4 regions of the Providencia sp. Me31A genome follow, and region 4 is predicted to be linked to each of the others. Evidence: predicted binding sites of a transcription regulator. Region 4 holds the regulator's gene; each other region holds the start of a gene.
What was found. The regulator CRP, encoded in region 4, controls carbon source genes, mostly activating them, when cyclic AMP is high. The targets are predictions, from matches to a motif close to ATGTGANNNNNNTCACAT.

Region 1 (5,305 bases), on a different contig from region 4:
CTATTTTATGTGCTACAAATCACATTAATCGACTGAATGTTACATTATCAAAATTAAAAATGTTAACTAAATCTCATTTTAGCCGATCAGGCTATCAATTTATTCACTCAAATGGCTTTTATTTACTGCTCTAAGCAATAATTGGCTAAGTTAAGAATAGCTGAAAATTTGGACTTGAGATAAGCAGCTATTAAAAGAATATAAACCATCAAAATGAAAACGGAAGGACAATCACCCTTCCGTTATATTAGCTTCAAATAACGAGCTCATCGCTATCAGAAATCAATTAGATAATTGCGACTGCACCCAATGTTAAGAAGAAACCAGCAATTGTCGCACTCATCAAGTTAGACAGAGTTCCGGCCATGACCGCTTTCATACCTAAACGAGCAACATCGCCTCGGCGATTTGGCGCCATTCCACCTAAACCACCCAGTAAGATAGCCACTGATGATAAGTTAGCAAACCCACACAATGCAAAAGAAATAATCGCTTTGGTATGGTCAGATAACACTTGTTTACCTGCCGCAATGACATCTGCATCCGCCTTCATGTATTCACCAAAGTTCATAAAGGCAACAAACTCATTCACTACAATTTTCTGCCCGATGAAAGAACCTGCTATTGTCGCTTCATTCCAAGGTACACCAATCAGATATGCAATAGGGGCGAATAGCCAGCCTAATAATAACTCAAGGGACAATTGAGGGTAGTCAAACCAACCGCCAATGCCACCTAATATCCCGTTAATTAAAGCGATTAAGGCAATGAACGCTAATAACATCGCACCAACGTTCAATGCTAACTGCATCCCTGATGAAGCTCCCGACGCCGCCGCATCAATGATATTAGCAGGACGTTCGTCTTCAGCCACTAAATCTGTCGCATTAACTCTATCTTTAATATCTTCAGTTTCAGGAACCATTAATTTAGCGAATAACAAACCGCCCGGTGCAGCCATAAATGATGCGGCAATCAAATATTCCATCGGAACACCCATTTGCGCATAACCTGCCAATACAGAGCCTGCTACAGACGCCAAACCACCACACATAATGGCGAATAGCTCAGACGTTGTCATAGTTGCAATGTATGGGCGAACCACCAGTGGTGCCTCTGTTTGCCCAACAAAGATATTTGCCGTAGCTGATAAAGATTCTGTTCTTGATGTTCCGAGTACTTTTTGCAGGGCACCACCTAATATTTTAATGACTAACTGCATGATACCTAAATAGTAAAGTACCGCTATCAGTGAAGAGAAAAAGACGATTATTGGTAATACGCGGAACGCAAAAATAAAACCGCCGCCCCCAAATAATTCAAACATTTTATCGGAAACAAGACCACCAAAGATAAAACTCATGCCATCTTGACCATAACCGATCACTTTAGAAACAGCATCAGACACGTTTTGAAGCACGTTACGCCCTGCGGGTACGTAAAGAATTAATGCGCCAATGGCAAGTTGGATTAAAAATGCGCCGCCGACTGTACGTAGCCGGATCGCTCGGCGATTGCTAGAAAATAGGACAGCTATCGCGATAAGTACCGCCATTCCTATAATACTCATAATGAGCTGCATGGAAGAATCCCTGTTCACTTTATTTTAGGTTGATATATAAGGAAACGTGTGAGTCTCCTTGATTTTTAGTCTGATGATTATACCTAGTCATCATGAATAACCCGCAGCTTTCATCACAAATACGTACTGCAATAAGCAGTAAAAATTCAAACGATGTGACTAAAATCACAAAAACATCTTAATGTAGTCTAAAAAGGCACTAAAAACATAATTTATGACAGTAAAAGCTGAATGGATTAAACTTGATATATAACTGCATTACATAAATATTATTTATATTTATAGAGGCAATTTTACTTTGCTAGATTAAATAACGACAAACTATTGTTGTAAAGTTGTTGCGCTATTTCAGAAGGGGATTCGTGGCGAAGTTCACATAATGAGCGAAAAACCCATTGAATACGTTCAGGCCGATTAGGCTCACCTTGGAAGCCAGAAACAGGCATATCAGGCGCATCCGTTTCAAAGAGCAACGAGGAAAGGGGCAATTGGGACATCACATAACGCGTTTTATTTGCTCTTTCATAGGTAATCGTTCCTCCCACACCAATATAATAACCTAGTTTAACAAAGGCTTGAGCTTGAGATAAACTCCCAGCAAAACCGTGTATCACACCGCGAGCAGGGACATCAATGCGACGTAACATGGCCGCTAAGGGGTCATGGCTTTTACGTGAGTGCAAAATAACAGGCAAATCAAACTGTTTTGCTAATTTTAACTGAGTGGATAATACTGATTGTTGGCGCTCAAATTGAGGGTCTTGCATATATAGGTCGAGGCCTATTTCCCCTACAGCTACGCACTTTTTGTCTTTCCGATTAAGATAATCGACCAAAATATCAATATGTTGATCATGGCATTGGCTCAAATATAGCGGATGGAGCCCCATTGCGGCATATAACTGTGGATACTGCTGTGCCAATTGCCAAACTCGCTGAAAATTATCGACACTAACCGTCGGAATAATAATCTCACTCACCCCGCTTTGCTGTGCAAGCGACAGGCTTTCAGTGAAAGAATCACTAAAAGGAGGAAAATCAAAATGACAGTGAGTGTCGATAAATTTTGGATTAGCCGTCTCGATTGTCATTGACTTGCAGCCCCCCTATTACGGTGTCCGCCATGACCGCAGGCACTAAGTCCTCTTGTTCTTGAGACACCATGTCGATATCAATGGGGCTATCTTCTATTTTCTGCTCAAGAGTACGGCTAAAGGTAGGAAGATTTTGATTAAATGCCTCACCGAGCGCCGCGATAAAGTAGCGGCCACAACGCCTACCTGTATGATAATCCTCATTTAATGAGGAAATTTTACTGCCTAGTGCGCTGCTTTTTAGTGGAACAGGAGGATAAATTTCAAATATCTGTACATCGTTAGGGGGATTTTCAATAAATTCCTGCGTCTTACGGTAACTGTTTAAATGAACTTTCAACATAGTCGCCATACGCTGCAAACTATTACTGTCGCCTTCCAGCCATTGGGTCATTCTTTTCAGCCATTCCGGTGTGAAATACATTTGGGAGGGCACTGTACGGATCACGACGATGGTATCTGCACCACGGCGATAGGCCTCTTCAACCGGAACAGCGGCACTGATCCCACCGTCATGATATAAGGTGCCATCAAACTCAACACCCGTTCGATAAAAACCGGGAATGGCACTTGAGGCGCGGATCATATCTAACCAAGAATTCGCATCCGTTGGTTGTAGAAACTCAGCAGTAAAATCATCACTGCGGCTTGCTCCCATATAAAACTCACGACCAGACTTCAATAAATCTAGTCCCGCCTGCATACGAAGAGGACATTCATTTGCCGTAGTTTCCACCAGCCAATCGAGATCGATAAGATGTCCACCCCGAATAAAGCGTAATGGATTAAAAAATGCAGAATTCGTGGTATAGCGAGTGATCACACGTCGAGCATAGCCTACTTGACCACAAATATAAGCGGAAAGATTTTGTGCTCCTGCTGAGGTACCAATCATTAGGTCAAAAGGGTTAAAGTCGCAGATTAAAAACTCGTCCAGTACACCTGCAGTAAAAATCCCTCGCTGCCCTCCGCCTTCACAAATCAGCGCAGTTTTCCCCGGATTAATATCATCTAAGAATGCGAGGGGCTCGATAGTACCTAATGTTACTGAAACGTGTTTTCCCATAGTGACCCTTAATGATGTGTTATTTACTGCTTTAACTTGCCACTTTCACGCACTTTAACAATAGAAGAGCTTCCTAACGAAAGCTCACTCTAATGGATTTGTTTAATAAATATTCAACTATTTGGGCTATTCAATATTTATGTACAAACTAATTGGCAATGACTAAGCCATTTTGTACCGATTTCACCCCATTAACCTGCGATGCAACCTGTACGATTTTATCAATTTGATCTGCTGATTTGACAAAACCAGAGAGGTATACAACCCCGTTGACGGTCTTCACTGATACACTGTTGCTTGAAATGCCTTTAGTGCCCAGTAACTTGCCTTTTACATCCGCAGTGATAGAGGAATCATCAATGTACTCACCGGTGCTCTTTGCACCACTGGAAATGGCATTACCTGTATCGTTCCCTGCCATTTCTACCGTTTTTGCTGCATTGTCCCACGTCTGTGAGGCTTGTTTTTTCAAAGCGCTATCTGATGATGAGTTACATGCTGCCAGCACCAAGCTCAACCCAACAACCCCGAAACAGTTTAATAGCGTTGCTTTTTTCATAAAAAACCTTCCTTTTACTGTGATGGACTGATGACCTATACAGCCTAAGTAAAAAAACATAAAAAATAAAGAGAAATGCACTAAAGACAGAATATTCCTGACATATTAAATAATATAATGGAGAAATAGACTAAAAATGAAGGTCGAAAGTGGATTACCCGCTACTATTCACGTAGCGGGTTGATAGTCGAAATTAGTGCTCGCGAGTTTTGCGGAACTTAACGTCTGGGTAACGCTCACTGGTGAGGTTCAAGTTTACCATCGTTGGTGCGATATACGATAAGTTATCGCCACCATCTAATGCTAAGTTTTGCTCATTTTTACGTTTAAACTCTTCGAGTTTCTTCACATCATCACACTCGACCCAGCGAGCCGTTGAAACATTGACTGCCTCATAAATCGCTTCAACATTATACTCGCTTTTTAAGCGTGAAACGACAACATCAAACTGTAGCACCCCCACCGCACCAACAATTAGGTCATTATTGGTTAAAGGACGGAATACCTGTACCGCACCTTCTTCAGATAACTGAACCAAGCCTTTCAATAATTGTTTTTGTTTTAGCGGATCGCGTAAACGGATGCGACGGAACAATTCAGGGGCAAAGTTAGGAATACCCGTGAATTTTAGTTCTTCGCCTTGAGTAAAGGTATCACCAATTTGAATCGTGCCATGATTATGTAACCCAATAATATCCCCGGCATAGGCATTTTCCACTTGTGAGCGGTCTCCTGCCATAAAGGTTAATGCATCGGAAATCACCACATCTTTCTTAATACGCACTTGACGTAATTTCATGCCTTTTTCATAAGTACCTGAAACAATACGCATAAATGCAACACGGTCACGGTGTTTTGGGTCCATATTGGCTTGAATTTTGAATACGAAGCCGGTGAATTTCTCTTCCGTTGCTTTTACTTCTCGTATGTCAGTTTGGCGGGGTTGCGGGGCTGGAGCCCACTCGACTAAGCCGTCAAGCATGTGGTCAACACCAAAGTTCCCC
Region 2 (5,305 bases), on a different contig from region 4:
GTGGATTTCTGGAAATGGGCCACATTTTGCGTACATTTTCTTTATAGTGAAAACCGAACCAATAAGAGAGCCAGTCACCAAAAAATGCCCCTAATGCCGCAGCAAGCCATATAGGCCAAAATGTAATATTGCTTTCACCTATGAGCGCCCCTAGCGCCAATAGGATCACCGTAGCGGGTAATAGCAATGATAAAAATGCCAGCGACTCACCGAAAGCAAGAAAGAAGATAATAGGGAGAGCCCATATTTCATTTTCACGAGTAAAGTCAGTCACTAGGGTAACGATTTCATTAAGCGTCAAAGTAAGCCCCTATTATCATTGGTTCATTGTATTACAATAGCCAAAGTGTGATAAATCAAAAGTAAACAAAGTACAAGTTCTTTCACATAAATCAATGGGTAACCCATAGCTTGTATTGTGGATTACCTCATAGATGGAAATAGGGTTAGAAAAATTTAATCAAGGAAGTGGCTTTTCAGAATGTCTCTTTGCTGTATTCCTAAGCCAAAATCCTTTTCTAGCCATTTATCAACACTGCCATAGTGACTTTCGATGCTTTTTAATGCGGTCATCAAAAAGTCTTCTCGCACCGAGTAAACGTACTCAAACTTCTTCACTATGTGTTCATCCATGGTTTTTGCATGCTCTTCAAGCAGATGCTTACGGTATGGCGCTAATGTTTCATTGGTTAGTAAATAGTCTTCCATCACGGTATCTAAATCAGCACCTAAAGCAAAAAGCACCAGTGCAGAACCTACACCTGTACGATCCTTTCCAACCGCACAGTGCTGAACGATCCCACCTTTTTCAGGTTGTTTCAGTAAATTAACTAGTTGGTTGTAAGCAGGGTTATTCAAAGGCAGCAGTTCGTACAAACGGAACATGAAAGCCTGCGGGTCAAATTTTTCTAATATTTCTGGGGTTAATTTGTCCAAGTTTGCAGTAACTTCTTTCGCTAGTGGGTTTGCAGGTGCATGGAGGTAATTCGCCCCCTGCCAAATCACATCAGGTTTATCTATAATCTCAGCTTCATCACGGTAATCGATGATTTGGAAAAGATTTTGTGAACGCAATACTAATTCATCGTCCTGTGTTAGGCGATCTAGAGCTCCTGAACGAAATAGCACGCCGGGCTTGATTTTACTGCCATTAGACAGTTTTTTACCACCTAAGTCTCGGAAGTTAATTCCCCCCTTTAAGGGAAGGACTGAAGGGTGAAGGGAAGGTGTGGTTGACATAATAATTACTTTTCGCTCCATATCTTTCTATTCAGGTCATAATAGAATAAATGTAGTCTGTATCATTTAAGGGCACATAATATTGATAATTGCTTTTATGACAATAACATAACAGATCTAGAAAATAAGAGGATCAGAATCTTCCCTGTAAATTGAACAAAAATTGCTAAATTACAAGGCGGATAGACGTAAGAAAATGAATAAAAAGAAAATAGCGAGGACTAAGCTCGCTTACTTTATGTCCACAACCGAGTGAAATTTAAGTAAGCGAGCCAGTAAATTCTTAATTACAGTAAGCGACGCGCAGCTTCAACAACAATGCCTAACACGTTACCTTCAGTTTTCTTCAGTAACGCTTCATTTGGAATTTCTTGTTGTGTACGGTTTACAATAACGCCAGCAACCATACCTGCACGCAAGCCTTTGCTACTTGAGCACATAGTTAACAACGTTGCTGATTCCATTTCATAATTCATGACCCCCATGTCTTGCCATTCTTTCATAGAGCCTCTGAAATGGCGCATGACACGGCCGGTATAGGTATCATAACGCTCTTGACCTGGGTAGAAAGTATCTGAAGATGCAGTCACGCCCACATGAACCGTTGCCCCTGCATCTTTAGCTGCCGCATATAGCGCATTTGTACAATCAAAATCGGCGACTGCTGGATATTCTAATGGTGCGAAGTGCTGACTAGCACCGTCTAGGCGTACCGCACCTGTTGTGACTAAAACATCACCAACATTAATATCTTCCTGAATGGCGCCTGTTGTACCGATACGTAAGAAGGTACGAATACCTAACTGAGCAAGTTCTTCGACAGCGATAGACGTTGATGGACCACCGATACCTGTTGAACAGATAATTACGGCTTTACCATCGAGCTCACCACGCCAAGAAGTGTATTCACGCAATGACGCTAGGTGTACAGGGTTATCCATCAGGCGTGCAATTTTTTCAACACGGTTAGGATCACCAGGAACAATCGCTACGGTTGCACCCTGTAAGTCACTTTTCTTTAAACCTAAGTGGAAAACATCGGACATATCAAACTCCTTTACACAATGGCATCATTGAATTAATTAGCTTTCGTTAATATAGCGCTAAGCATAAGTCAATTTAGTGACCAATATCTCTTTTAATGAAAACTTGATTGATTTAATTTCAACAAAACGTGATTTTAATCACAAAAATTACATTCATGGCTGTTTCTTGCCGAGATTAAATCAGTATAGATGAATGTATGCGATTATCGAAAATGTATCTTGATGAATCCAACTTGTCATATTATCAGCAGAATATTGTGACATTCTTATCTTTATAAGTACAAATAATAATCGATAACATTATATTTTTTATAATAAGTTGCAGAACACCGCCTATTTTCATTGACCTATGACTCAAATGACTCAAAATAGCCAACTACAAATTTTTGAATAATGCTCCATACAGTGAGTAAGAGCATCAACTGGCATATTATCTAGGAGTTATAATGGGGCTATTCGAGCAAATGATGGGAATGGTTGCTGGCGACAAAATGCAACAGTTTCAATCTGTTATTGATTGGGTTGAAAATCAAGGTGGCCTTACTGGCGTGGTTAATAAATTTAATGAACAAGGCTTAGGTGGCATCATTGCATCATGGATTAGTGAGGGTGAAAACTTACCTATCAATATCAGCCAGCTGATGCAAGTATTTGGCAATACCAATATTCAAGATTTAGCACAAAAAGTAGGTCTTGAGCCACAAGCAACGTCTGAAATGATTGCAAAATACCTTCCACAATTAGTGGATAGTGCAACACCAAATGGCGAAGTACCAGAGAATATCGATCTTGCTTCTATTGGTATGAACCTACTGAAAGCTAAACTATTTGGTTAATATCTCTATCAGTAAGCCCAAACTTGGGCTTACTGATTATATCAGTTACCGATACTTATTTTATTGTGCGGTCACCAGCAGAAAAGCCAGAAATTGTGATGTTATTTGGGTTACCACCAAATACCACAATACTCGTTAGTATTAATAATTTCTTATTGTGTACCCTTAACATATTATTTCCCTTACCATTCAATACAGTGCCACTAATATTTAGTGTTATTGCTGGCTAAGAATCAACTCACTAAAAGTGAATAACCGTCATTGTTTAGTTATTAAGCTAAATTTTAGTTTATAACAAAACTACAAAAGGGCAGGTTTTCCCGCCCTCTGTAACTCATTGAATTAAATTCTAGTGTTCGCTTCTAAGTTGTTTCGCAGCCTCAACCATGTTGGCCAATGCTTGGCGCGCCTCTGTCCAACCTCGTGTTTTTAATCCGCAATCTGGATTTACCCATAAACGTTCAACTGGAATTCTTTTTGCTGCTTTTCGCAATAAAGCCACTATCCACTCGACATTTGGTACGTTAGGTGAGTGAATATCGTACACCCCTGGACCAATTTCATTTGGATAATCAAAATGTTCAAATGCATCCAGCAAATCCATATCTGAACGTGATGTTTCAATGGTGATAACGTCTGCATCCAATGCTGCAATGGAGTCCATGATGTCATTGAATTCGCAATAACACATATGAGTGTGAATTTGTGTGTCATCCTCTGCAATTGCCGCGCTGAGTTTAAAGGCATCAACTGCCCATTTTAAGTATTCCGCCCACTCATCTTTGCGCAAAGGTAAGCCCTCGCGTAATGCAGGTTCATCGATTTGGATGATCCCAATCCCTGCTTTTTGTAAGTCATCCACTTCATCGCGCAATGCTAAAGCGATTTGTTTTGCAATAGTTTCACGACTAACATCTTCACGTGGGAATGACCAGCACAAAATAGTCACAGGGCCCGTTAACATACCCTTCACTGGCTTTTCTGTTAGTGACTGAGCATATTTGGCCCATTCTACTGTTATCGCCTCTGGGCGACTAATATCACCAATAATCACAGGCGGTTTTACACAACGCGAGCCATAGCTTTGCACCCAACCATTTTGCGTGAAAACATATCCATCAAAATGCTCACCAAAGTACTCCACCATGTCATTACGTTCCGCTTCGCCATGTACCAGAACATCAATATCTAAAATCTCTTGTTCTTTAATCGCTTGTTTGATGTGCTCGCTGATATTGGTTCGATAATAGGCTTTATCCACGTTACCTTTTTTGAAATCTAAACGTAGAGTTCTAATTTCGCTAGTTTGTGGAAATGAACCAATGGTAGTGGTTGGCCACAGAGGTAGATTAAAACGCTGACGTTGGCGCAGCGCACGCTGGGTATATGGGCTGTTACGTTCAGCATCCCCTTCACGAATAGCAGCTAAGCGTTTTGCAACGGCTGCATTATTCACACGAGCTGATGTTTTACGTGCACGAATTGGCTTGCTGTATGTTTCTAAGGCCGCAATGTTATTTTCTATCGGTTGATTCAAGGCTTTTGTGAGTAACGCTAGTTCTTCACATTTTTGTAGGGCAAAAGCAAACCAACTTTTCACTTCTGCATCTAAACGCGTTTCATCATTAAGATCGATTGGGCTATGCAGCAATGAGCATGATGTCCCCACCCATATATCACGTTTACCTAATAGGGGTTGTAGTCGTGAGAATTTTTCCCCTAAGTCAGCTTTCCATACGTTGCGCCCATTGATAACGCCTAGCGATAATACCCAGTCAGCGGGTAAGGCTTGATGTAGTTTTTCAATATCATCGTTACCCGCAACCACATCAACATGTAAACCTTGAACTGGTAGTTGTTTGATTAAATCTAAATGATGGCTAATTCCATCAAAATAAGTTGTTAACAGTAATTTCGTTTTACCTGACAAGGCTTGATAAGCCTGCTGATAAGCTTGTTGCCACTGAGAAGGTAAATCTAAAACCAATGCAGGCTCATCAATTTGTACCCATTCAATGCCCTTTTCAGCTAAATGTGCAAGGATTTCCTGATAAACCGGTAACAGTTCATTAAGGAGCGATAGGCGGTCAAAAGCTTCTCCCTTAACTTTCCCTAACCATAAGTAGGTAATAGGGCCAAGAATGACGGGTTTTACTTTGTGACCTAATGCAATGGCTTCATCAA
Region 3 (5,305 bases), on a different contig from region 4:
GTAAAACTCGGAATAAATGCAACATAAATCAAAAATAATGCACCAATAATCGAGTAAATAATCAATACTTTTTCTGCGTTAAAACGAGTCATTAAAATATTGGCGATAAACTTTCCAATAAAGAAGCAGGCAAAGCTATACACCATAAAATTCGATGCATCGCGTTCGTTAATATCCCCCATCTCTAGTGCTAAACGGATAGTAAATGACCATACTGCGACTTGCATTCCAACATATAAGAATTGGGCAATGATCCCTTTTCTAAAGCGGCTATTTTTCGCTAAATATTTGAGTGTATCCAATGCTGATGGACGTTTATGATCTTGCGTTTCCGCGACCTTACATTTAGGAAACTTAGTAATCAGGAATAGGATCATCACAACCACCAATACCATAATCATATAGCGGTACGGTTCCAGCGTGTTTTCTAACATGGCTAAACGGAATTCATGGATTTGATCAGCGTTCATTCCTGCCATTTGATTTTGTAAGCTATCCCCTTCAGAAAAGACGAGGTATTTGCCCAGCAGAATCCCACCCGCGGCACCAATTGGGTAGAAAGTTTGGCTAATATTTAAGCGCAGTGTGGCGTATTGTTTAGGGCCAATCATTGAACTATAAGTATTCGCCGCAGTTTCAAGGAAACTTAAACCAATTGCAATCGCAAAAATAGCGGCTAAAAACATGGTGTAAGTCGCCATATGAGAAGCAGGGAAGAACATACTGCAACCGGCGATATACAGGATCAACCCAACCATGATCGCATATTTATAGCTGGTTTTTTTGATAACCAAAGAGGCTGGGATCGCAATCAAAAAGTACCCACCATAGAATGCGCTTTGTACTAAAGCAGAGGCGAAGTTACTGAGTTCAAAAACACTTTTAAACTGTGTGATTAAAATATCATTCAATGCTGCGGCACATCCCCACAGGGGGAATAGGCACGATAGTAGGATAAATTGGAATAGAGGAGTCTTACTCAGGTAGCCATCCGGTAACTGAGTGATGTTCTTAATGTTCATAGTAAGCCTTATATTTTTATAATTTATACCCTGTGAGATTTTATTCAGCTCTAAGGGCTGATTTATACATCAAAGGGTATATAGCTACGTTGGACTATTATTATTTAGCTACTCATTAGCTGTGTTGATTTGTACAAATTCGTTAAATTGCTCAACGCTTGGATAAGAAGATTGAGTGCCTTTTCCTGTCACACTGAAAGCCGAAAACATAACCGCTTTTTTCAGCGCTTCTTCAATATTCCCTGTATGCACATAGTAATGAGAGAAGCAGCCGATAAAGGCATCTCCCGCACCACTGGTGTCAATGGCATTCACTTTGATTGCAGGTATCAATAGCTCGCTATCACGAGTCATCCATAATGCCCCTTTATCTCCTAATGTTACGATGACATTTTTTAATCCTTTATCCAGCAACGACTGTGCAGCACAGCGAATATTGTCCATCGTATCTACTGGCATATTAGTTAAAATCTCTAATTCCGTTTCATTAGGAACAAAGAAGTCACAACGGCAAGCAAAATCCAGATCAAGCGTACGCTGCGCGGGTGCAGGATTAAGCAACACTGGTATCCCATTTTTATTACCGAATGAAATCGCGTGATAAACCGTCTCAAGCTGTACTTCTAATTGCAGGACGATCAATTTACATTTTTTCAGATCTTCTGCCGCGCGATCGATATCTTCTGGGGATAAAAACTTATTCGCACCTTTGACAATCAAAATACTGTTTGATGAGTTTTGATTAACAAAAATAGGGGCTACACCGCTTGAAGTACAAGGCACTTTTTCAACATAACGGGTGTTAATGCCATAAGACTCAAGGTTACGAATAGTATTATCTGCGAAAATATCATCACCGACTTTCGTTAACATGATCACTTTTGAGTTCAACTTAGCAGCAGCAACTGCTTGGTTTGCTCCTTTACCGCCGCAACCAATTTTGAAAGCTGGCGCTTCTAACGTCTCGCCTTCTTTTGGCATTTGATCGATGTAAGTGATCAAATCAACCATGTTTGAACCAATAACTGCTATATCCATAATGTCCCTCGTGTTAAATAAATCACATAATGATATGATAATAACATTATCATGTTGCAAAAATATCATTTGTGATTAGGATCTCGAATAACGAATGTTCAAGTGTTATATCTACCACATTTCCTCATTCTTTGTTGTCTATTCCACATTTATATAGGAAAGTTGAAAATGCAAGACTTAGCAAAATATATTGATCACACTTTACTCGCAGCTAATGCCACTGTTAGCGATATTAAAACATTGTGTGCCGAAGCGGCAGAGCACCATTTTGCATCCGTGTGCGTGAACACGGGTTACGTCCCTTTAGCCAGTGAGCTTTTAAAAAACAGCGACGTTAAGGTTTGCTGTGTGGTAGGCTTTCCATTAGGGGCTTGCTTAACAGAAGCGAAAGCATTTGAAGCCGCTGAAGCTGTTCGCCGTGGAGCCGATGAAGTGGATATGGTTATCAACATCGGGATGCTAAAAAGTGGCGACCTTGAGTTTGTACGAAAAGATATTGAAGCCGTTTTCACCGCTTGCGGTAAAGCAACACTAAAGGTTATTTTAGAAAATTGCCTGTTAACTGACGAAGAAATTACTCAGGTTTGTGAAATTTGCCGCACAATTAAAGTCGGTTTTGTGAAAACTTCAACAGGTTTCAGTACAATGGGCGCAACCGAGCACCATGTAGCACTGATGCGTAAAGTGGTTGGCAGTGAAGTCGGCGTGAAAGCATCCGGTGGTGTACGTGACCGCGAAACAGCGATTAAGATGATTGAAGCTGGCGCAAATCGTGTTGGTGCAAGTGCTAGCGTTGCCATTGTCACAGGCAATCATACCAAACCAAGTGACTATTAAGTGATGGGGCGCGGGTCAACCGCGCCAATTTTGTGTATTAAAAAAGGATTGTAGGGTGATAGAAACTAAGCAAAAAGAACGCCTTCGCCGCTTAAGTGAATGTTTAAAACGTTCGGGACGCATTCATCTTAAAGAAGCCGCCAGAATACTCGAAGTTTCAGAGATGACCATTCGTCGAGACCTTAGTGCAGACACTGAAGGGCCGATCCCCATGTCACTCCTTGGTGGTTATATTGTTTCTGTTACTCAACCTGCTAATTTCATTCCCCAAGAGCCTCAAGCCGACATTTTCACCCCCGATCAAACCGAAGAATTATATATTCCTAACCTTGCAGCAAGTATGGTCACTGAGGATGACGTGATCTTTTTTGATAATGGTATTGAAATGGCGACGTTGATATCCCTCATTCCTGATGAGATCAATTTCACCGGTATTTGCTATTCACATAACGTTTTTCTCGCCCTTAGCCAAAAGAAAAATGCTACGGCGCTATTATGTGGTGGGGAATATCACCCTAAAAGTGATTCTTTTTATAACCCCTCGTTCCCTTCATTACTCGATTCAATCAATCCGAAAAAAGCTTTTATTTCGGCGGCGGGAGTACACAGCAGCTTTGGCGTAACTTGCTATAATCTTGATGATTTACTCATGAAGAAAAAAGCGATGGAAAAATCTATTCGTAAGATTTTACTCGCCCCTTATAACCTATTTGATGAAGTCGCTACGGCCAATATGGGCGAATTGTCACAATTTGATGTGATAGTCACAAATAGGCAGCTTTCTGATGAGTATGAAACATATTGTCGCAATGGTTTTGTGAAAGTAATTTATTAAAATTATCAATCGATTAAGCGGACAACATCTTGCCCGCTTACATTAAATTTTCACCGTTAAATAATCTTCTGCAATTTCGGTTGCAGGAAACACAGATTGGCACTCTGCCAATAACTTTGGAATATCCTCACTTGTATAGCGGCCACTCAAGTGTGTCGCAATAAAACGCTTTACCCCTGCTTCACGCGCTAATTCAGCCGCTTGTACCGTTGTCGAATGTCCTCTTTCATTGGCTTTTTCCGCGAATTCCGCTTCTAAGGTCGTTTCATGGATCATGACATCCGCATTTCTCGCTAATGCCAATGCTTGTTCCGTCGGTTGAGTATCCCCAAAAATAGCAATAACCTTTCCGGGGATTGGCTCACCAAGATAATCAGCCCCATTGACTGAACGACCATCATCAAGAACAATCGTTTCCCCTGCCTTAAGTGCCTTCATCCAAGGGCCGCGAGGAATATGGTCATTGGCTAATTTAACTGCATCTAATGCACCACTTTTCGGATGTTCTTCAATACGATAGCCATAACACTCAACACGGTGGTCAAGGGCATAAGCCGTCACAATCAGCTCCCCATCATCAAATAACTGACCAGCTTCAATTTCAACAATCTCCAATGGGTATGTCATATAAGACACGCTCACGGTTAAGACTGTTTCAATGTAATGTTTTAACCCTTTTGGCCCATAAACAATCAATGGTTCTGTTGTCCCACCCATTGAGCGACTACATAATAAACCGGGTAAACCAAAAATATGATCCCCATGTAAATGGGTAATAAAAATTTTCTCAATTTTTGGGGTTTTAAATGGGCTGTTTAGAATACGGTGCTGTGTCCCTTCGCCACAATCAAATAACCAGTAGCTTTTACGAACACCGACTAAATTTAATATCATACTGGTGACATTTCTTTCTTTTGTTGGCACGCCTGCACTGGTACCCAGAAAAGTTAATTCCATGTCTTTACTCCTTTTTCTTACTCTCTATTGCTCATTGTCTGACAATTATTTGATAGTCTCCCAGTCTAAACCAAATTTCGCCAGATACTTTCTCAGCCTATCTGCATCATTCGGTTGTTTTTTTTGCTGCCTTGAAACTGAAAATAGTGTTCGTCCCGCTTCTGATAATGATGAAGAACGACGGCACACATCAAGTACCGTCTCTAACTGTTGTCTATCAAATAAATCAATTTCACCAATATGTTTAGGTAATGTATTACTAGACTTCACCTGCCATTGGGATTGCAAACGGCTGATTTCTTCTTCTACCACCATTTTGTTAATACGCCCACGTTCAGCAAACGTCGCCATTCGGCTAATTGACGCGCCCAATTCACGAAAGTTACCGCGCCAAAGTGCCTGTTCCGAGCACGCAAATTTCACGTACAGGTTACGGGCTTCACTATCAAAACGGACCTGCGTTTGCTGGTCTTGGCTAAACTTCACCAGCTCATAATCAATATTGGGTTCGATATCTTCACGGCGGTCACGCAAGCCCGGTAAGGCAAACGTCCACATATTGATACGGGCAAACAAGTCTTCACGAAATTTTCCCTCTTCCACTTGCTGCGCCAAA
Region 4 (5,305 bases):
AGCATGCTCTTATTAACCTGATTTGCACCTTGTCGGGTTTGCATTGGTGATGAAGGGCTTACATCAACGTTATCTAAGTCTTGTTTTACCGCGATAGGCTGTTCTGATTTGGAGGCGATATTTTTTGTCATTGGAAAACGAAGTGTTGTTTGGCATGCTTTATTTGTTCTCCCCAAACAGCAATTTGAGTTGTTAATCAACGAATTTTTCGGCGATAAATTTATAATAGGTTTTTCAGTGTCAGCGCTATTTTTATCATAATTAATAATTATCTTTATATTTGGCATCGTATTTTCCATTGAATTCGTATTTTTAATATTTATTAAGTTTTGCACAATGCCATTTGCCTTTATTCTTATTTCTATCGAGTTGGTTTTATCGCAAGTCTCAATAGAACATGTTGGGTTAATATTTGATTTTTGAATACTATTCATAAATTAAAAATTCCTTAATCATTAATGAGTGGGATATTTTTAATCTTATATGAGGAAAAATTACTTAAATATAAAGAAACGAGGTTAGTATGTATTTACCTAATAATTCGAGTTGTATGCATACGAACGATAAAGATACTCTTGTGAACAGACACAAGTATGTGATTCGGCTAGTTGAGTGCAGTTAACACCCTGCAACTTGAGTATGACAAGTATAAAAGAATTGATCGTAATTTTAAAAATAGGTATGGCTGTTAGAGGCAAAAGATAACCCTGCATCAGTGGTAAATGATACAGGGTTATCTTAAGAGTTAGCGAGTACCGTAGACAACAATGGTTTTACCATGCGCAGAGATCAAATTTTGATCTTCAAGCATTTTCAAAATACGGCCGACAGTTTCACGAGAACAACCAACAATTTGGCCAATTTCCTGACGGGTGATCTTGATTTGCATCCCGTCTGGATGCGTCATAGCATCAGGTTGTTTCGCTAGATTCAATAGAGTTTGAGCAATACGACCAGTCACATCTAAGAAAGCGAGGTTACCCACTTTTTCTGATGTTGTCTGTAGGCGGCTGGCCATTTGCGCAGAAAGACGCATTAAAATGTCAGGGTTTACCTGAATCAATTGACGGAATTTTTTGTAAGAAATTTCTGCAACTTCGCAGGCGATTTTCGCTCTAACCCACGCAGTACGTTCTTGCCCTTCTTCAAATAAACCCAGTTCACCAATGAAATCCCCCTGATTTAGGTAGGAGAGGATCATTTCTTTGCCTTCTTCATCTTTAATTAAAACAGCCACTGATCCTTTAACAATATAGTAAAGGGTTTCTGCTTTCTCACCCTGATGGATCAGAGTGCTCTTGGATGGATACTTATGAATATGGCAGTGTGACAAAAACCATTCAAGAGTAGGGTCTGTTTGTGGCTTGCCGAGAACCATTAGCGTTATCCTCTGTATGTTATTGCAGCCATTCGGAAAAGCGTACCAGAAAGGCTGGCTTTAAAGTCACTAGCTTAGCATATTAATTTGCCTTATATACCCTAAATAATATGGAGAGCTAAATAACGTCAGCACTCTGGTTGGTTAGGGGAAAGCAAATTGATATCAACACTATAATATAATCAATAAAACGGTTGAGTTTTGATCTTAATCCTATCAACTAAGTATTGTTTGTAGCATATCCGATACAGAAAGTCTCCCCTGTATCGCTTCAGCAGAATAAAGCTGATATAACATTCATTATATCTATGGAACAATGTAGCCTTTAAACTGATTTCATTTCAAGGGGAATAAAAATGGAAGCGAGAGTTAAATGGGTCGAAGGACTTTCTTTTTTAGGTGAGTCTGCATCAGGGCATCAGGTGATGATGGATGGTAATGCAGGAGATAAAGCGCCAAGCCCAATGGAAATGGTATTAATGGCAGCAGGTGGTTGTAGTGCGATAGATGTGGTCTCTATTTTGCAAAAAGGCCGTAATGATATTTCGGATTGTGAAGTGAAATTAACATCGCAGCGTCGTGAAGAAGCCCCACGTTACTTTGTCAAAATTCATCTACATTTCATTGTAACAGGAAATGAGCTGACGGAAAAAGCAGTGGAACGTGCAGTTCAGCTATCTGCTGAAAAATATTGTTCAGTAGCATTGATGTTAGAAAAAACAGTCGAAGTAACGCATAGCTTCGAAATAAAAAATTAATTTAATTATTATAATATTTTTTTAATAATAAGATGCTTACCTTAATTAATGATAAGCATCTTATTAATTAGTGAAAAAACAACTTAATTATTTTTTTGCTTAATCAGTTTTTCAACCAATGGCGTCATGATAAGCTCCATTGCCAAGCCTAATTTGCCACCGGGTATGACAATTGTATTCATTGCCGAAATAAACGAGTCGGAAATCATTGAAAGTAAATAGGGAAAATCGATTTGCTCAAGGCCGCGAAACCGGATCACAATAAAACTTTCATCTTGTGACGGGATCGCTTTAGCAGAAAATGGGTTGGACGTGTCTACGGTTGGAACGCGCTGGAAATTAATATGCGTACGAGAGAACTGCGGGGTAATGTAATTAATATAATCCCCCATGGAGCGCACAACAGAGTCCATTACCGCTTCTCGGGAATGCCCGCGTTCTGTCGTATCACGGATCATTTTCTGAATCCATTCAAGGTTAACGATAGGAACAACCCCGACAAGTAAGTCAACATGTTGTGCAACATTATGCTCTGGTGTCACAATCCCGCCATGTAGACCTTCATAGAATAAGACATCGGTATCTTTAGGCAATGGCTCCCAAGGTGTAAAAGTCCCAGGTTGTAACCCGTAGGGAACGGCTTCGTCGTAGGTGTGTAAATATTTACGAGATTGCCCACAACCTGTTTTGGCATAGTCGATTAATGTTTGTTCTAACAACGCAAAGTCATTCGCTTCGGGGCCAAAATAGCTGATATGCCTGCCTTGTTCTCTTGCTTTACGAATGGCCATATCCATTTCAGGGCGAGTATAGCGATGAAAACTATCACCTTCTAATGTTGCGGGTTGAATGTTTAATTGATGGAAAACTTTACGAAATGCTTGGCTAGTTGAGGTTGTTCCGGCACCGCTGGAACCTGTGATGGCGATAATTGGATGCTTTTGGGACATAGCAAACTCCCTGTGTTGCGCTCATAGCCACCATTTCAATAAACAGCGAGCGAAGCGGATTAGCGGGTTTTAGGCATGAAATTAACGGATTCATGCAGTTCTGACCAGACTAACACAATTTCGCCAGAAACTAACTGCCGTTTCACATCGTTGACTTTATCTTGCAAGCTTTTTTCGTGAACCCCATAGTCCGTGCCTTCACGTAATACATAGCTTTCAATGAGGTTTTCCAATGTTTCTGGCGAAAGTTCACGCCAAGGGATAATCATTGTTTTTCCTGATTTAAATAAGGGGCTAACCATTGTGGTATGCGTGTTTCTAGCCACATTTGGGGTTTTCTCAATGTTCCCCCCACAAAGCCCACATGTCCACCATGCTCAGTCATTTGATATTCCACATTTTTAGGTAGGAATGATAAATCTGGAACCACTTCAGGTGCCATAAATGGGTCATCTTTGGCGTGAATGATTAAAGTTGGTTTAGTTATGTATGCCAACTTAGGTAATGCGCTGCATTTTTGATAATAATCGGTAGCGTCATCAAAGCCGTGAATACGAGCCGTGATCACATCGTCAAATTCACGAATGCGTTTTAGTTGTTTAAGTTGCAACAAGTTTAGCGGCAGTGAGCCTGGATAACGTACTAATTTACGCATTGCATTACGTTTCAAGCCATTTAATAAATAGCGTTGATAAAATTGGGAAATCCCTTTTTCCATGCGCAAAGAACACGCTTCTAGCATTAATGGGGCCGAAACGACAACACCTGCATCTAAATCTGCATTTTGACCGCTTTCTGCGAGATAGCACGCTAACATATTTCCGCCAAGAGAATAACCGACTGCGGCCGTTGGCGCATCACCATAGGTTTGTTTTAGCCAACGGAGAAAATAACGTGCATCACTGGTTTCACCTGAATGGTAGATACGGCGCTGACGGTTAGGTTCGCCGCTACAACCACGAAAGTGCATAATAACGCCTAGCCAGCCATGTTGTTGTGCGGTTTTAAGCATGCCATGTGCATAGGGGCTTTTAAAGTTGCCTTCTAATCCATGAAAAATAACTAAACGAGGTTTGTGAGCTGCTAGCTCAGGGGATTCGCTCCAAGCAAGATCGATAAAATCGCCATCAGGCAATTCAAGTCGCTGCCATACGGGTTTGATTTTCGGTGTTCTACGGAAAATCCGAGGTAGGAGCGTTTGGAGATGTGGATTTTTAGCCCAGCTTATTGGACGAAAGTTTTCTGACATAGCCTTATTTTTATTTAATGGGAACTCTTGTGAGTCACATAACATACTGTTATTTTTTTGTGATGCAAGTAAACAAATTTGAGTTTGAGGATTAAATTATAAATGACACTGGGGCTAATTTTTTCTCTTTTTACGTTTTTATTCATTGCAGCTGTCACACCCGGCCCTAACAATATGTTGCTAACCTCAAGCGCAGCAAACTACGGTTTTCGCCATACAATTATTTTATGCTTAGGTATTATGTTAGGTATGCAAGCTATACTTTACCTGTCTGCATTTGGCGTCGCTGCACTTTTATTGCTCTATCCTGCCATTCATGTCGCGTTAAAAGTGGCTGGGAGCCTATATTTACTTTGGCTCGCATGGAAAACGGCCACGGCTAATTATGCACCACTTAAGACCAATAGCGAAGTCGCGAAAAGTGTGACTTGGTATCAAGGTGGTCTATTGCAATTTTTAAACCCAAAAGCTTGGATGATGGGTTTAGGTGCTGTTGGGGGATTTAGCCTACCGGGGGAATTATTCACTCAGTCTATTTTAGTGATGAGTATTGCCTTTGTCATCGTTAATTTGGTTGCTGGCCTGATTTGGATGGGGTTTGGTTCGTTAATTAGCTTATTTTTACGCAGCCGCCGTGCTTGGTTTATTTTTAACTGGGTAATGGGGATTTTAACGGCTTTGTGCGTTCCTCTGATTTGGCTGGAATGAAAAAGGGGACCAAAAAGCTAGCTGGTGCTAACTTTTTGGTGCTTCTCAAAATGAAATACTTGCTTGTCTTCGGCTGAAAACTCAATAGTGAGGCTGCGCTTTACATATAAGGGGTTTGGTTAGTCTAAATCGACATTTTTTGCCCCAAAGAAGTAAGTAAAAATAAAACCAAATAGGTAAGATATTAGCAGTCCACCCACATAGACTGACATTCCTAAAAATACACCGTCAGCAGAGGTCATCATTGGGATTGCCACTAAAC

Region 1: the regulator CRP is predicted to act here: its motif matches at 1,736-1,753, upstream of ACLPIE_RS19360 (NupC/NupG family nucleoside CNT transporter).
Region 2: the regulator CRP is predicted to act here: its motif matches at 2,360-2,377, upstream of udp (uridine phosphorylase).
Region 3: the regulator CRP is predicted to act here: its motif matches at 2,071-2,088, upstream of deoC (deoxyribose-phosphate aldolase).

Annotation. Positions count from the first base shown of each region.
Region 1 covers NZ_JBKQGZ010000028.1:24,948-30,252, forward strand. Annotated here, with positions in the region: gene ACLPIE_RS19360 (NupC/NupG family nucleoside CNT transporter) at 287-1,570, opposite strand; gene ACLPIE_RS19365 (TatD family hydrolase) at 1,876-2,673, opposite strand; gene ACLPIE_RS19370 (patatin-like phospholipase family protein) at 2,654-3,742, opposite strand; gene ACLPIE_RS19375 (BON domain-containing protein) at 3,891-4,301, opposite strand; gene prfC (peptide chain release factor 3) at 4,495-5,305, opposite strand, start outside.
Region 2 covers NZ_JBKQGZ010000021.1:69,422-74,726, reverse strand. Annotated here, with positions in the region: gene ACLPIE_RS17055 (DedA family protein) at 1-301, opposite strand, end outside; gene ACLPIE_RS17050 (tyrosine-protein phosphatase) at 457-1,239, opposite strand; gene udp (uridine phosphorylase) at 1,527-2,285, opposite strand; gene ACLPIE_RS17040 (YidB family protein) at 2,732-3,121, shown strand; gene metE (5-methyltetrahydropteroyltriglutamate--homocysteine S-methyltransferase) at 3,471-5,305, opposite strand, start outside.
Region 3 covers NZ_JBKQGZ010000021.1:31,259-36,563, reverse strand. Annotated here, with positions in the region: gene fucP (L-fucose:H+ symporter permease) at 1-1,022, opposite strand, end outside; gene rbsK (ribokinase) at 1,131-2,060, opposite strand; gene deoC (deoxyribose-phosphate aldolase) at 2,229-2,897, shown strand; gene deoR (DNA-binding transcriptional repressor DeoR) at 2,953-3,732, shown strand; gene rnz (ribonuclease Z) at 3,775-4,689, opposite strand; gene rtcR (RNA repair transcriptional activator RtcR) at 4,735-5,305, opposite strand, start outside.
Region 4 covers NZ_JBKQGZ010000016.1:58,705-64,009, reverse strand. Annotated here, with positions in the region: gene ACLPIE_RS14260 (hypothetical protein) at 1-434, opposite strand, end outside; gene crp (cAMP-activated global transcriptional regulator CRP) at 746-1,378, opposite strand; gene ACLPIE_RS14250 (OsmC family protein) at 1,735-2,136, shown strand; gene ACLPIE_RS14245 (phosphoribulokinase) at 2,220-3,086, opposite strand; gene ACLPIE_RS14240 (YheU family protein) at 3,146-3,355, opposite strand; gene ACLPIE_RS14235 (hydrolase) at 3,352-4,335, opposite strand; gene ACLPIE_RS14230 (LysE family translocator) at 4,438-5,043, shown strand; gene murP (PTS N-acetylmuramic acid transporter subunit IIBC) at 5,163-5,305, opposite strand, start outside.